One region of the Rhizobium sp. LEGMi-198b genome, then DNA from elsewhere that is predicted to be linked to it. Evidence: riboswitches for the same ligand, from Rfam matches in the RefSeq annotation. Region 1 holds a riboswitch; the other holds the start of a gene.
The links. Region 1 has a riboswitch for cobalamin ahead of ACXHXG_RS03055 (aromatic ring-hydroxylating oxygenase subunit alpha). Riboswitches for the same ligand answer to the same signal wherever they lie in the genome.
Positions count from the first base shown of each region.

Region 2: another riboswitch for cobalamin. It lies ahead of ACXHXG_RS08035 (DUF1636 family protein); the one in region 1 lies ahead of ACXHXG_RS03055 (aromatic ring-hydroxylating oxygenase subunit alpha).

Region 1 is NZ_JBSYVH010000001.1:617,221-624,469, forward strand. It holds gene ACXHXG_RS03035 (transporter) at 1-453, shown strand, start outside; gene ACXHXG_RS03040 (BA14K family protein) at 530-1,000, opposite strand; gene ACXHXG_RS03045 (glycoside hydrolase family 25 protein) at 1,291-2,244, shown strand; gene ACXHXG_RS03050 (FAD-binding oxidoreductase) at 2,305-3,393, opposite strand; gene ACXHXG_RS03055 (aromatic ring-hydroxylating oxygenase subunit alpha) at 3,396-4,640, opposite strand; cobalamin riboswitch at 4,743-4,946, opposite strand; gene ACXHXG_RS03060 (DUF6656 family protein) at 5,282-5,893, shown strand; gene ACXHXG_RS03065 (L-threonylcarbamoyladenylate synthase) at 5,951-6,925, shown strand; gene ACXHXG_RS03070 (FAD-binding oxidoreductase) at 6,960-7,249, shown strand, end outside.
Region 2 is NZ_JBSYVH010000002.1:274,732-281,980, forward strand. It holds gene ACXHXG_RS08020 (FecCD family ABC transporter permease) at 1-686, opposite strand, end outside; gene ACXHXG_RS08025 (ABC transporter substrate-binding protein) at 747-1,706, opposite strand; gene ACXHXG_RS08030 (ABC transporter ATP-binding protein) at 1,720-2,499, opposite strand; gene ACXHXG_RS08035 (DUF1636 family protein) at 2,510-2,923, opposite strand; cobalamin riboswitch at 3,032-3,248, opposite strand; gene ACXHXG_RS08040 (FAD/NAD(P)-binding protein) at 3,468-4,883, opposite strand; gene ACXHXG_RS08045 (RBBP9/YdeN family alpha/beta hydrolase) at 5,251-5,850, opposite strand; gene ACXHXG_RS08050 (SfnB family sulfur acquisition oxidoreductase) at 6,044-7,249, shown strand, end outside.

The DNA of each region.
Region 1 (7,249 bases):
AACGCGCCGCGGGACGAACGCCGGCGATTGGCGCCCGTGCGCCGGACGATTGTGCGCCTGCACCGGCATCTGCGCACCGTTTTGACACTGATGCGGCGCGCTGCAGCATCTGACGACGAAGAGATGCCGCTCGGGTTCGAGGATGTCGCCGGCCGATTGACGGGCCGGCTGGAGGCGGTCGATCACGATGTCTACGCGCTGCAGGAGCGCGCAAGGCTGCTGCATGAAGAAATCGACTCGAAGCTTTCCTCCGAGATCAACCGCCATCTCTATATTCTGTCGATCATGACGGCCTTCCTGCTGCCGCCGACGCTGGTCACCGGCTTTTTCGGCATGAACACGTCAAATCTGCCGTTTTCAGGCGGCGGTGCCGGCACGGAATATGCCGTGGCCCTCATCATCGCTTCGATGGTACTCGCCTGGTGGCTGCTGAAGCGGGTCAACATTCTCTGACGGCAGGGCGTTCAACCATGAAAAACCGCCCGGCGAGTGACCGGGCGGCTGGGGCTGATAGGTTCAAATCTCTCGCTCAATAGAAGGGCGAGTAGCACTGCTGCCGGGGACCGCGATTGGGCTGGAACGTATTGTCATAAGCCCGGTAGGAGCGGTAGCGCGCCTCGCACCATTCGACGTGGCGCGGGTTGATACCCCCAGCCGGAGCTACATAACGCGGCTGGCTGGCAATCGCGCCGCCGATGATGGCTCCGGCGCCGAAGGCGGCCAGCGGGTACCAATAGCCATCATAATAGCGATAACCATAACGATATCCCGGATAACCGCGGTAGCCGCCATACCAACCACGGCGATAATACGGATAGTATCCGCCGTGATAACCGCCATAGCGGCGCCACTGAACCTGCTGAACGTCGGCAGGGGCGGCCTTGTCTGCCGCCGCAACGGGCGCGGCAGGCATCTGCATTGCGAAGGACGGGGTGAAGCTCGTCAGAGCCACAGCGGCCGAAACAGCGATAGTCGCAATTCTTGCACGGAAACCAAGCATTTATATCTCCATTCCCTGGCTTACATTGTGCTTAAGGCAATGAACGTTCCTAATTGGGGAAGGTTCCCCAAACAGGGTTCGAATACCTGCTGCGCCGCGCGTCCAATATGACGCGGCGGGACGTAGCGGCGCATAGTGTTTCCCTTAAATCGGTACAAATTTAAGGGGTTATGCGGACCCAACGGTAAATTTTTAGCGATCCCATCCTTAACCAGGGATTAACCACCGATCCTTACCATTGTTTCATGAAGGGATACCGGCAGACTCACCCTCTGATTTGCAGTTTCCTGATGGTTCTGGCGCTGCTCGGACCGGCTTCCCCGCTTGCGGCCGCTGAGAACCCACCCTGGAACGATCCCCAGAACGCCCTTATCGTCGATGCCTATGAGTTGAATACCATCGATTGGGATCAGCTTCTGCAGGACAAGCGCATAGCCGCTTTCATCTCCAAGGCTTCGGACGGCCTGCCAGAGAGCTTTAGCTGCACGGGCGATCATGCCGGCGACACCTTTGCGCACTGCAAGACGATGTGGCGCAAATATGCCGTCAGTCGCGAGCTGTATCAGACGCGTCGTATGCTGGCCAAGATGAACGGCCTGCTCTGGGGCGCCTACCACCTTGGACGGCCCGGCAACCCGGTCGACCAGGCCAATCATTTTCTGGATTATGCCGATCCGAAACCGGACGAATTGATGGTGCTCGATATCGACGGCTTGGACGCGACCCAGTTCATGTCGCTCGATGACGCGCAGATCTTCGTTGGTCACATCAAGGTGAGAACAGGCCGCTATCCCATTCTCTATACCAATCACAACACCGCCCGGTATATTGCCGATCATCGCGAGGACTATCCGATCCTGTCGCGGCTGCCGCTGTGGTATGCCCGCTACAAGCCCGATGTGAAGGGCACCTTCCCGCTCGGCAATTGGGACAATTATGCGCTCTGGCAATTCTCCTCATCCGACAATTGCTCGGAGAAGACCTGTCCTTACCGGGTGCCGGGGACGCTTACCGATATTGATGTCAATGTCGTGCCGATGACGAAGGTGCAGCTCGCCAAGATCTGGCCGCAGGGCGATCTGCTGCCCGCAAAGCCGGAACCTGCACCCATGATCATTGCTAAGGGACCAAGCTGTACCTCACCGCTGCAGACGCTCGTCTCGCTGATGGTCGACCCAATCGTCACCGCCGCAACGCAGCCGAAGACGGTCGAGATCAACGAGTTGAATTATCAGGATTTCTAGCGCATCCGCTATCGGGCGGGAGCCGCCCGATAGCGGATAAGTAGTCTCGATTCAAAAGGCTTAGGCTTCTATCTGCACATCCGTTTTAGGCCGCGAACAGCAGGCCAGAATGTAGCCTTCGTCGATTTCGTCGTCGAGGATGCCGCCATTATGGTTCATCTCGACCTCGCCCGACAGTTTCATCACCCTGCAGGTGCCGCAGAGACCGGATTCGCAGGCAGCACCGATGCGTACGCCGGCGCCGCGCGCGGCCTGCAGGATCGTCTGGCCTGGGGCGCAGGCGACATCCCTGCCGGCCATGGTGAAGCGGATCGAGGTCGCCGCGTCCGTCGACGCGTCATCGCTGACTTCGGCCAGCGGCGTTGCCGCCTGCGCCGGCTGGAAGCTTTCCTGATGGTAGCGCGCCATGTCGAAGCCGTGGGCTTCCAGCATGGAGCGGACGGCATCCATGAAGACTTCAGGGCCGCAGCAGAAGATGGTGCGTTCCATGAAATCTGGCGCGAGCAGTCCGATCTTTGCCTTGTCGATGCGGCCCTTCAGCCCCGACCAGAGATCGGTGCGGCCGCAGCCTTCGACGATGAAGCCGAGATCGAGGTTCGGCATGAAGCGGGCGAGATATTCCAGCTCCGAGCGGAAGATGATGTCGGCGGGGCTGCGCGAGCAATTGACGAAGGTGATGTCCGACAAGGGCCCTGTGTCGGCCATGTAGCGCGTCATCGCCATCATCGGCGTGATGCCGGAGCCGGCCGAAACGAAGAGATATTTTTCGCCGGGATGACGGATGTGGCTGAAATCGCCGAGCGGGCCGAAAGCCTTGATGCGCATACCGGGCTTCAGGTTCTCGAACATCCAGCGCGTGCCGATGCTGTCCTTCTGCGCCTTCACCGTGACGGCCACGGAAAAGGGCCGCGACGGTGTCGAGGAAAGCGTGTAGGTGCGCATGACCGGCTCGGGCGCCGTCGGCAGTTCCAGGGTTACGAACTGGCCCGGCAGATAGCGGAACCAATTATCCTTGTCGGAGCGGAATGTGAAGGTCATCACATCGGGCGCTTCCGGCGTTGCCGACAGGCATTCGAGCAGATGCTGCCTGTCGCTCCATGGCTGCATCTGATCCAGGTGCTGATGACGGAGAGAGATGGTCATGTTCATACTCAGGCAACCGCCGACAGCTTGGCCTGATCGCCCTGCAGCCGGTTGATCATGAAATTCGAGTACCACTCGACGAACTGCATGACGCCGCCCTCGTGGAGTTCCGAATAGGGGCCGGGCTCATAGGCCGGCGAGCGTATACCGAAGGCATTTTCCTCGACGATGCGACGGTCCTGATCGTTGGTTTCCGTCCAGACATGGGTCAGTTCCTCGAGGTCATAGTCGACGCCCTCTACCGCATCCTTATGCACCAGCCATTTGGTGGTGACCGCGGTTTCCTCGGCGCTGATCGGCAGCACGCGGAAGGAAATGGCGTGGTCGCCGAGAAGATGGTTCCACGTTGTCGGGTAATGGAACAGGATCATCGCACCGATATTGTTGATGGTGACGTCAGGCGATAGCGGCCGCTTGACGGCGCGCCTGCCGGACATGGTGTAGCTTTCAGCCCCTTCGATCAGCGGCATGCGGGCGGCGCGGAACTGACCATCGGGTGCGATCTTGAATTGGCTCGGCAAGCCGGCGGCTTCGCAGCGCTGCCAGTGCTCAGTGATGAGGGGATCGTTCATCGCACCTTGTACACCCGTGATGGTCGGCGCTTCCGGGTAGGTACGGCAGAGCTCCGGATGATTGGCGGCGCAGTGATAGCACTCGCGATTGTTCTCCCATACCAGCTTCCAATTGCCCTTTTCGATAATGGTGCTCTGGAAGGCGACCTTCGTCTCGCCGATGCGATGCGGCGCCATGTAAGGCTCGATCGCGGCGCGGACCGGGGAGAAATCCGGGGCGTTTTTCGCCAGACAGATGAAGATGTAGCCGCCGACGCTCTCGCAGTGAACCGGCTTCAGGGAGAACTGGCTCTTGTCGAAATCCTCCGCCATCTGCCGGGCGAAGAGCAGCGAACCGTCGAGTTCGTAGGTCCACTGATGGTAAGGGCAGACAAGCTTGGCCGAAGAACCGCGCTCGGATGCGCAGACACGCGAGCCGCGGTGGCGACAACTATTGTGGAAGGCGCGGATGACCTGATCCCGGCCGCGGACGATAACGACGGGATAATCGCCGACCTGGACCGTGAAATAATTGCCCGCCCGTGGCACTTCGCAATCATGGCCAATGAACAGCCAGTCGCGATAGTAGATCATCTCCATGTCGAGCTTGAAATAATCGGGGTCGGTGTAGAAGGCGTGCTCCAGGCTGAAACCCTGGCGGCGGTTCTTCAATTGTCGCAAAACGTCGGTGCCGATATCCATGTGCCTATCCTCGTGCAATACCAGGCAGTAGGCAGAGGACATGCACCGGCCGGCCTTAAACAGCCCAACGCATTACCCCCCGACTGCCCGCCGCGGTCAGTGAAATCTATCATCCCCAAGGCTGGTTTCCGGGCTCTGGAGCGGTCCTCAAGAGGACCCCATGGCGCCTTCCCAGGTTGTTTTCGACCCAGTGGCTTTATCTGCCATGCCTCACTCCACCACCGTTGCGGGGGCAGCGCCGGATTTTGACCGGCTTCCCAATTCTCCGCCTCCCTAATAGACGGCACCTTGAGATTGAGGTCATCATAGCTCCCGCGTCGCGCGTCGCTCTGCTGCAATGCGACATCGGCTTCGAAATTGGCGACAGGTGAAATGAAGCTTCGAAATGACGCGAATTTTGTTGCGATAATACGAGGCAATTCAAGCTATTAGCCTGGCGCTGGCGAGACGATCGTCCGCGCGAACCGCTCTGCGCTCCATGACGCTTTATCTTGATTGCGACAGACCGGTCGGCGGCGATTTTTGGGGACGGTCTTGTACCGCGGAGAGTCCTTCACGAACCGTCAGCCTTGGGCGCTTAAGCCCGGCTCAAGCTAGGCGATCTATCAACTGCTATCCATACCCATACCGTGAGTGCCGCCATGGCCAAGCTCAGATATTTCGACGCCAAGAAGCCCGCCGAACCGGAACCGGAATTGCCGGCGGCCTCCCATAGCGAATTCCTGCGCACCGGCCGTATCACCCGCGACAGGGCGCATTGGCTGGCCGAAGAGCGGCGCTATCTCAGCTATGAGGAAGTGGCCGAGCGCACGGCGAATAAGCTGCGGAATGCTGGCGAAAAGACCCATGATCGGCTGAACAGCTTTCACCAATCGATTCGTTTTCCAAAGCTGATCTTCCATCACACGCTGAAGGACACGCCGCATCTCGGTTATTGCCATGTTACTGCGGCGCGAACGCAATTTGCGCAGTATGAAGAGGTGAGCTGGGCCTTCTACATCGCCAACTTCTTTGCCCGCATCGGGCAGAACGACAATTTCTTCGAAAATATCAGCCTGAAATATTCACGAATGTATTTTGCCGTCGCCGTTTTGCCGGATCAGGAATCGCCGGAAAAGAAACTGACGATCAACCGCGAGATCCGAGGCAATGGCGTACTCTTCCACACGCACGATCCGCAGATCGCTATCCGCAACGTGCTGCTGCTTGGCGCACGCAACGAACAGCTCCGCGACATCATTCGCCAGCTTTGATCATTGATCCCCAAACTTGAAAAGCATAAGAACGGCCTGAACTACAACGGTCAGGCCATGGCGCGACACATAGACATTCTCCAGGATCCCGAAACGGCTATAGCTGCGGCGTCGGAAACGCTTGCCGAGGGGCTGCCGATCGGGTTGCCGACCGAGACGGTCTATGGGCTTGCCGCCGATGCCACCAATCCCGCTGCTATCACCCGAATCTACGAGACTAAGGGCCGGCCCCGCTTCAATCCGCTGATTTGCCACATGAGCGATCTTGCCATGGCGGAACGCCATGCGATCTTCGACCCGATCTCGCGGAAGCTGGCCGAAGCCTTCTGGCCCGGTCCGTTGACCCTTGTGCTGCCGCTGCGGCCGGAAAGCGATATCCATCCGCTGGCGACCGCGGGGCTTGATACGATCGGCATCCGTGTGCCGCAGGGTTTTGCGGGCGAGTTGATCCGCGCCTTCGGCCGGCCACTCGCCGCCCCCAGCGCCAATACGTCCGGCAAGATCAGCGCTACCAGCGCCGATCATGTTCATGACGATCTTGGCGAACGGATTACGCTCATCCTCGATGCCGGCGCTTCGGTCGTCGGCGTTGAATCGACGATCGTCAAGGTTGAAGACGGGGAGATGCGGCTGCTGAGGCCGGGGGGCCTCGCGGCGGAGGAGATCGAACGGATCGCGGGTCAGCTCCTCAAGCGCAAGAACGGTGCCTCGCCGGCCATTGAGGCGCCAGGCATGCTTGCCTCCCATTACGCGCCGGGTGCTGCGGTGCGGCTCGATGCGACTGCTGTTTTACCGGGCGAGGCGTTGATCCGTTTTGGCCGGCCGGACATTGCCGGTGCGGAGAACGCGGCCATGGTGCTCGATCTCAGCCCGTCCGGCGATCTTGCGGAAGCCGCCGCCAATCTGTTCGATTTCATGAAACGCGCCGATGGCAGCGGCGCGGCAATGATCGCCTTTTCCAGCATTCCCGACGAAGGCCTCGGCGAAGCCATCAACGACCGCCTGCGCCGCGCGGCCGCGCCCAGAGAGTAAATCCGGTCAAAGACACATCGGCAAAGGACACGCCATGAGCAGCTCCGCCCCCTCCTCCGCCCTTCTGGATCGCTTTGCCGCGATCGTCGGCGAAAAGCATGCCGTGCAGGACCCTGCGGAGATCGCACCGCATCTTATCGAAAATCGCGGGCTCTATCACGGCGCATCGCCCCTGCTCTTGAAGCCGGGCTCGGTGGAAGAGGTTTCGGCAATCCTGAAGCTTGCCAGCGAGACCGGCACGGCCATCGTACCCCAGACCGGTAACACCGGCCTTGTCGGTGGCCAAACGCCCCGCGAGGGCGGCTCTGACATCATCCTCTCATT
Region 2 (7,249 bases), on a different contig from region 1:
CCCATGGCAAGCGCGTTGAGCTCCCGTGATTTCAGCATCAGCACGGCAAGGCAGACAAGCAGCACGCCGGCCGGATAGATCAGATGCTGCCACTGCGCCAGCCCCAAACCACCGAGCATCCAGAAGACAACGGTATTGGCCGCCCTGGGGTCGCCGAGAAAAATCAGGAGATTGCCGAGCGCGGTAAAGACAAAGGCGACGGCGACACCCGACAACACCAGCCGGTCGGCCGAATGCGAACGCGTCAGCCGGGTCACCAGCGCCACCGCTGCGATCGCCAGCAGCGCGCCGGCGAAGGAGAACAAGGGTACGGTCAATAGCCCGAGGATGAGCCCCGTGTGCAGCAGTGCCAGGATAGCACCGAAAGCGGCACCTGAGGAAACACCGAGAAGATGCGGATCGGCCAGCGGATTTCGCGTTAAAGCCTGCAGCACCGCTCCGGTGACCGCAAGCCCGGCCCCCACGAGCAACGCCAGGATGACGCGCGGAAAACGGACATCCCAAACAATACTTTCCTGTCCGCCTGACCAGGTGACGGGGAGCAAATCGGCATGCAGCTTGTTGCCGACGATCGACCAGACAGTCGCAAACGGGATCGGTGCCGCACCGAAGGAAACGCCCGCCGTGATCGACATGGCGAGGAGAGCGACCAGGAGAGGGATCAGAATGGGAAGGCCAATACGCATGCGAAAATCCAGGAAGCGATCCGTCCAGTGATCGACTGGACGGATCGGCATTGTCGTTCGTTACATCGCTTCCGGGTGAAAAGCCTTCGCTAGCGTTGCGATGGCCTCGATATTGCGCGGTCCCGGCGTGGCCTCGACATAGGGAAGCACGACGAAACGGTCGTTCTTCACCGCGTCGATGGTCTTGAAAGCCGGATTGTTCTTCAGAAATGCGATCTTCTGGGCCGCCGTGACTTCGCCGTAGTCGACGATGACGATGACCTCGGGGTTTTTCTCGATCACCGGCTCCCAGGAGACCTCCGTCCAGCTCTTTTCGACATTGTCCATGACATTGGTGCCGCCGGCCGCTTCGATCATTGCCGTCGGGATGCCGTACCGGCCCGAGGTGAAGGGCTTCTCCTCACCGGAATCATAGACGAAGACGCGGGTCGGCTCGTCGGCATGGCTGATCTTCGCCTGGATAGCGCCGAGCTGCTTGCGATAGTCGGCCACTAAGGCTTCAGCCCTATCCTCGACACGGAAAATCCTGCCGAGATTGAGCAGGTCGACGAACATGTCGTCCATGGTCGGCTTGTTCTTCTGCATGACGAAGATGCAGGATTCGGTGAGCTCATAGACCTTGATGCCGAAGGGCGCCAAAGTCTGCGGTGTCACTTCGCCGCCCACTTTCATGCCGTAGTTCCAGCCGGCGAAATAAAAGTCGGCATTGGCTCCGAGCAACACTTCCTTGGTTGGATATTTCGGCGACAGCTCCGGCATTTCCTTGATGCCGTCTCGCAGCTTCTCATCCAGCGTCTTCCAGCCGGAAACCCCGGTGTAGCCGACCATGCGATCCCTTAGCTTCAGCGCCAGCATCATTTCCGTGAGGTTGACATCGTTGGAAACGGCGCGCTCCGGCGCCTTGTCGAAAGTGACATCGCGATTGCAGCTACGCACGGTGACGGGCTCGGCCAAAGCAGCACCGGCAAAGAGCGTGCCGAGCAGCAAGGCGGTAGCGGACAAGGACATGCGGAAAGACATGGATGGCTCCAAATTATCGAAGAGAAAACGTAAAACGATGGGATGTGTCGCCCACGACCTGACGGCTCGCTTCGACACGGAATGCGGATGAGATGCGCTCGGCGGTCAGAACCTCGGTTGCCGAGCCGTGGCCTGTCAAACAGCCGGAATCGAGCACTGCGACATGGGTGGCGAAATCGGCGGCAAGATTAATGTCGTGCAAGGTCGTGATGATCGTCAGACCAATCCCTTTCAGCAGCTCCAGTATTTCGAGCTGATGGCGGATATCGAGATGGTTGGTTGGCTCGTCGAGGATGATCAGCTCCGGCTCTTGCGCCAGCGCGCGGGCAATCAATACCCGCTGCTTTTCGCCGCCCGAAAGCGACGCGAATTGCCGGAGCGACAGATCCTTGAGCTCCAGGCGGACAAGTGCTGCCGCAGTCGCCGCATGATCCTCCTCGCTCCAACGCGCCATGCCCTTGCGATGGGGAATGCGGCCCATCATCACCACATTGCGGACGCTGAAGGGAAAATCGCCCGGCGTCTCCTGCAGGACGACGGCGATACGCTGCGCCGCCTCGCGCGGGCCGATCGACCAGAGATCGATGCCGTCGAGATGCACGCAACCCCGTTGCGGCCGGATACCACGATAGAGGCAGCGCAGCAGGGTCGATTTACCCGCCCCGTTCGGGCCGATGATTGCCAGCCGATCACCAGCTTTGACGGACAGGCTGATGTCCCGGATGATCGGTTTACCCTTATGCGGGCCCCAGGTGACGCCGTCAGCTTCCAGTCGCAAGCATTTTTCCAGCATGACCCCGCTCCTACTGCAAGAGCGTTGCTTGGCGTTCGGCCGAAACGATCGCAGCCGGAATGCGCGCCAATGTCTTGCCGCCCAGCATTTTCGGGCGTTCGCCTTCCCGTGTCAGGCCATCGGGCCGATCGCGGTAAAGCTCGGCGAAGGAGACGAGTGCCCCGATATCCGCCTCGCCCGCGATGTCGCCGAAGAGGTAGGTCGCCTTTGCCGTTGCCTGGAAGGCGACGGTGCATGGCCGATCGCAGCCGGCCATGCAAACGCTGCCCTCCAGACTGAAATCGTCGGAAAGTGCCGCGCCAGCCTGGGTAATGGCGGCCTGTAGATGCTTCAGCAAATCAAGACCGGGACGGCATGGCGCGCCGACGTGACGGCAATTCGTGCATACGGTGATCCGATGCGTCTGCTCTCTCGCTGTATCCATGAAAAGCCTCCCGGAGATCTCGCCGGAGGCAAAGTCAAGATAGGGCCTGCGGACACAAACGCGCCCTCGCCCAACCACTGAATTTCCATCGGAACACCCCGTCCGTTGCGGTTGACGTCATCGATGGCAGGTCTCCTGGCTCGCGGGTCACAGCCCGTTCGCACCTTCCCGGCATGAAGCCAGTGGCATGTCGCGAACGCGCTCTCCGCTTACAGTTGCGGGGGCAGCCACGGTTTTGGCCCCTGATGGGTAATCCGCACCGTGTTCCCTTTTCAGCCGCCCTCCGGATGATTCCGGCGGCAGCACCATCGGTATGGTTCATCTCACAGAAAATCGAAGCGAGCAATGGTAGTGTCATTGAGGTCTGCACTTGTCCCCGAATTCCGGCTGGCGTGAATGGCAAGCGCATTTGTTATGTTATTACGTTACTAATTTCAATCAAAAAATAAGGCATGGCGATGAGGCCGAAGCTCGTATTCATAAGGGCTGTTGAACATGGCAAATGACCTCGCCTCCGAGCTTAGGCGAGCGACAAAAATCCCAATCACACCGCCTTGCACTGCGGATAGAACCGGGCCGCCACGCCTTCGGCGGCCGCATAGGCCTGCGTGACGATCTCGGGCACGAGATCGATGTCCGGCAGGCTGCCGAGCCCCAGCGGGCCGATGGCGAAAAGTCCCTCGATTATGCGGCCATCTGTGGAAAGCGCGCCCGTTGCTTCGACAGCAAGGCCAAGACCGAGTTCATCCGGTGTGGCGAGGCCCGCGTTGATCAGGCTCCGCATCAATGGCGTATCGAGATCGGGCTCCCGGCAGCGGCAATCGATCACCTCGTCGGCATAGATCTGCTCCACGCCCTGCTGACCGGCCGGCTTCAGCATCAATCCGGTCGGCGTGCGCCGTAGAAATTGCCCGCGACGCGACAGCGTATTGCCCTCCGCCAGCTCCTGCCTCAGCCGGACATACAGAGCCTCCGGCAGACGGTTTCTATGGCTGTCGTAAAGGGCGCGCAGATGGCGGTTGAATTGCTGCTTCTGTCCGGCCGGCAGCGAGCGCCAAAGGGAGCGCGCATGTTTGCGCAGGCCGTTCATGACGGATTGCCAGCTTTGCCCGCTCGCCTCCGCATTCTCGCAAGCCCGCCGAATAGAACGCACAATCTCGCTGAGACTGCCGGGCATTGCTTCTGCAGGAAAGACCGGATCGGCATTGCTGCGGGTGTGGCTCTGCGGCAGAAAGCCGTGTCTCGAAACGATGGTGATCTGCCCATCATAGCCGTTGTCGCGCATCTGCAGCAGCCGGTCCACGACGCGCAGACCGCTACCGAGCAAGACCGTATGCGGGCGCGACACTAGGCGGCGGGCGCGGACCGTCGTCGGCGTCGCCACCGGTTCGCCGCTCTGCGGCTCGTGATCGGCAATGCCGTAACCAGTCGCCAGGACCACGGTGTCGAACGGGGGATAGACGGCGCCGGCGCTCTCCACCAAAAAGCGGTCGCCATGGCTGCGGCGAAGGCCGATCACCGTCTCGCCGCTGACCTGCACCGCAATATCCCGCCGCGAGGACAATGCCTCGGAAAAGCGCTGGTACACATAGTCGCTGAAAATGCTTTTGGGGACGAATATCTGCAAAAAGCCCGGTATGGCCGCCGGCACGGCACTGCGGAACGCGGCATTGCTACAGAGCCAATCGTTGAAATCATCGGGATCGCCAGCGGAAACCGAGAGATCGCGCACACGGCTGTTCAGGATTTCGCTGCTATGGCCGGAAGCCAACGCCTGACCGCCGCTGACGCTGGAATTGGGGTCGAAGAGCTGCAGATGAAAAGGCGTCCGCACCGTCTTCATCAAGGCGATCGCCGTCATCATGCCGGAAAAGCCGCGGCCGATGACAGCGATGCGCGGCATCGCATAGGCCTGCGCCGAGGCATTTGCCCTGGCAGAAAAAAGTCCCTGAACCGTCATATCAACTCCTGGGGCAAGAGGTGGTCGATCATGCTTTTCTGAGGGCACGCTGATACTTTGCCTGTGACCCGCACACAGCTCGCGGCCATCAAACGCTCGGCCGCTAGAGCGCCGCGCGTCGTAAACGCATTGGACGCTCTGGTTCTTGAATCCAGGGCATCCCTCTACCTGACGGGATGCTCTGGGCGGGCTCCCATTCAAGCTAGGAAGCCCGTTGCCTTCGTCAACCTGGACACACATCGAGCCATTGACGGCTCGACAAATGTCATTGTCGCTATTGTCTACTTATTTAGTCGTATATGAAAGCGCGAAAATGCGCCGGTAGCAAGCGCTTTCTTGCGACCGCATTTTTCATGGAAGACGACGCTTATGGCATGGCCCCGCACAGGACGTCGTGCAACGGTGGTCTTGCCCGCCTGAATTGCCGATCCTCGACCCCCTTCGTGAACGCGGAAAAGAGTTGGAAGCCCTGCTCCCATCGGCCAAAACCGCTGGCGATATTGATGTGGCCGGCATGGCCGAGATCATGAAGCTCACTATCCCATCGCGCGGCATGATGCCGAAGCTCGACGAAATCCATGTACGGATCATCGCGGCTGCCAACGACAAAGCTCGGAAATGGCAGAGCTTTAGTCGGCATTGTGCCGAAATCGATGGCGCCGGGATGCAGCCTCTCCGTCCGGTCGAGATCACAGGGAGCCACAAGAAAAGCGCCTTTCACATGCCGGGCGGCGGGGTGATCTGCGAGATTTGCGGCAAGCAGGCATCCGAGACTATGCGTGACGAGCCAGGCTTCTTCCACCCGCTCCAACTCTCTCTCCAGCGCCGCCAACCAGTGTTCCAGCACCGGCCTCGACCATGAAGCCTGACGGACGATGGCCGCAGAGGTCTTATCGCGCGCCCAATGGCGCTGCCAATGCCCCTCGGCGGAGCCGTTTAAACCCGGAAGGATCAGTGTCGCGACCACGGCGCTCTCCTGGATGCGAGCGATGGCTGCATTGAGCCGCCCGCTTACAATTTCTCCATTCGGTGCCTATTATGGCGGATAGCGAAATCTGGATAAGCAAAGAAAATCTATTGTATAGTAGATCTATAGAAATTACGATCATAGCGCTTTCGCCAGCTAAGTCACTGATATGCCATCGTTGATGGGGTTATGAATGGGAACTGTTTCACAGTTGCACGAGCGCACCAGACCGCTCGCACACCGCATTCAAAGCGACGAGGAAGCGCTGGAAATCGCGCGATCGCTGGCCATCCAATTTGCACAGCAGGCAAGCGACCGCGACATCAACCGGGTGTTGCCCTACGAGGAGCTGGAGGCCCTGTCGCAATCCGGCCTGCTCGGCATCACCACTCCGTCCGAATATGACGGCATCGATATTTCCAACTCCGTTCTTGCCGAAATCATAGCCATTCTGGCCGAAGCCGATCCTTCGATCGCCCAGATTCCGCAGAGCCATTTCTACATTCTGGAAGCGCTTCGCGTCGATGGCAGCGAGGAACAGAAGAATTTCTTCTTTACCAGGGCGCTGGCCGGTGACCGCTTCGGCAATGCATTTTCCGAAGTCGGCACCGGAACGGCCGGTCAATACAACACGCGCCTGACATCGGACGGGTTGGGCTATCGCGTCAACGGCCGCAAATTCTATTCCACCGGCGTAGTTTTCGCCGACTGGATCGGTATTTTTGCGCTGAACGCAGACGACGAACTCACCCTGGCACTTGTCCCGCGTGGCGCTGAAGGCATCCAGATCATGGATGATTGGGACGGTTTCGGTCAGCGCACATCCGGCAGCGGCACCACCATTCTGCATAATGTCTACGTTAACGCCGACGCTGTCGTCGCGCATCACAAGGGCTTCGAGCGGGCGACGACCATCGGTTCGGTCGGCCAAATTATCCATGCCGGCATCGATCTCGGCATTGCCCGCGCCGCTTTCACCGAGACCGTGGAGTTTGTGAAAACGCACGCCCGCCCCTGGATGGACAGCGGCGTCGAGCGAGCGGCCGATGATCCGCTGACCATCGCCAGGATCGGCCAGATCGCCATTCGCATCGAGGCAGCCGCAGCCATGCTGGAACGCGCCGGCAGGAAGATCGATGTTGCTCAGATCAATCCAACGGAAGATGATGTGATCGAGGCCACACTTGCTGTGGCTGCCGCGAAAACCCTGACGACGGAAATAGCCATCGAAGCCTCGAATACACTGTTTGAGCTCGCTGGCACCTCTTCGACCCGCATCGGCCTCAATCTCGACCGTCATTGGCGCAATGCCCGCACCCACACGCTGCACGACCCGGTTCGCTGGAAATATCACATCGTCGGCAACTATCATCTCAACGGCGTAACACCGCCGAAGAAC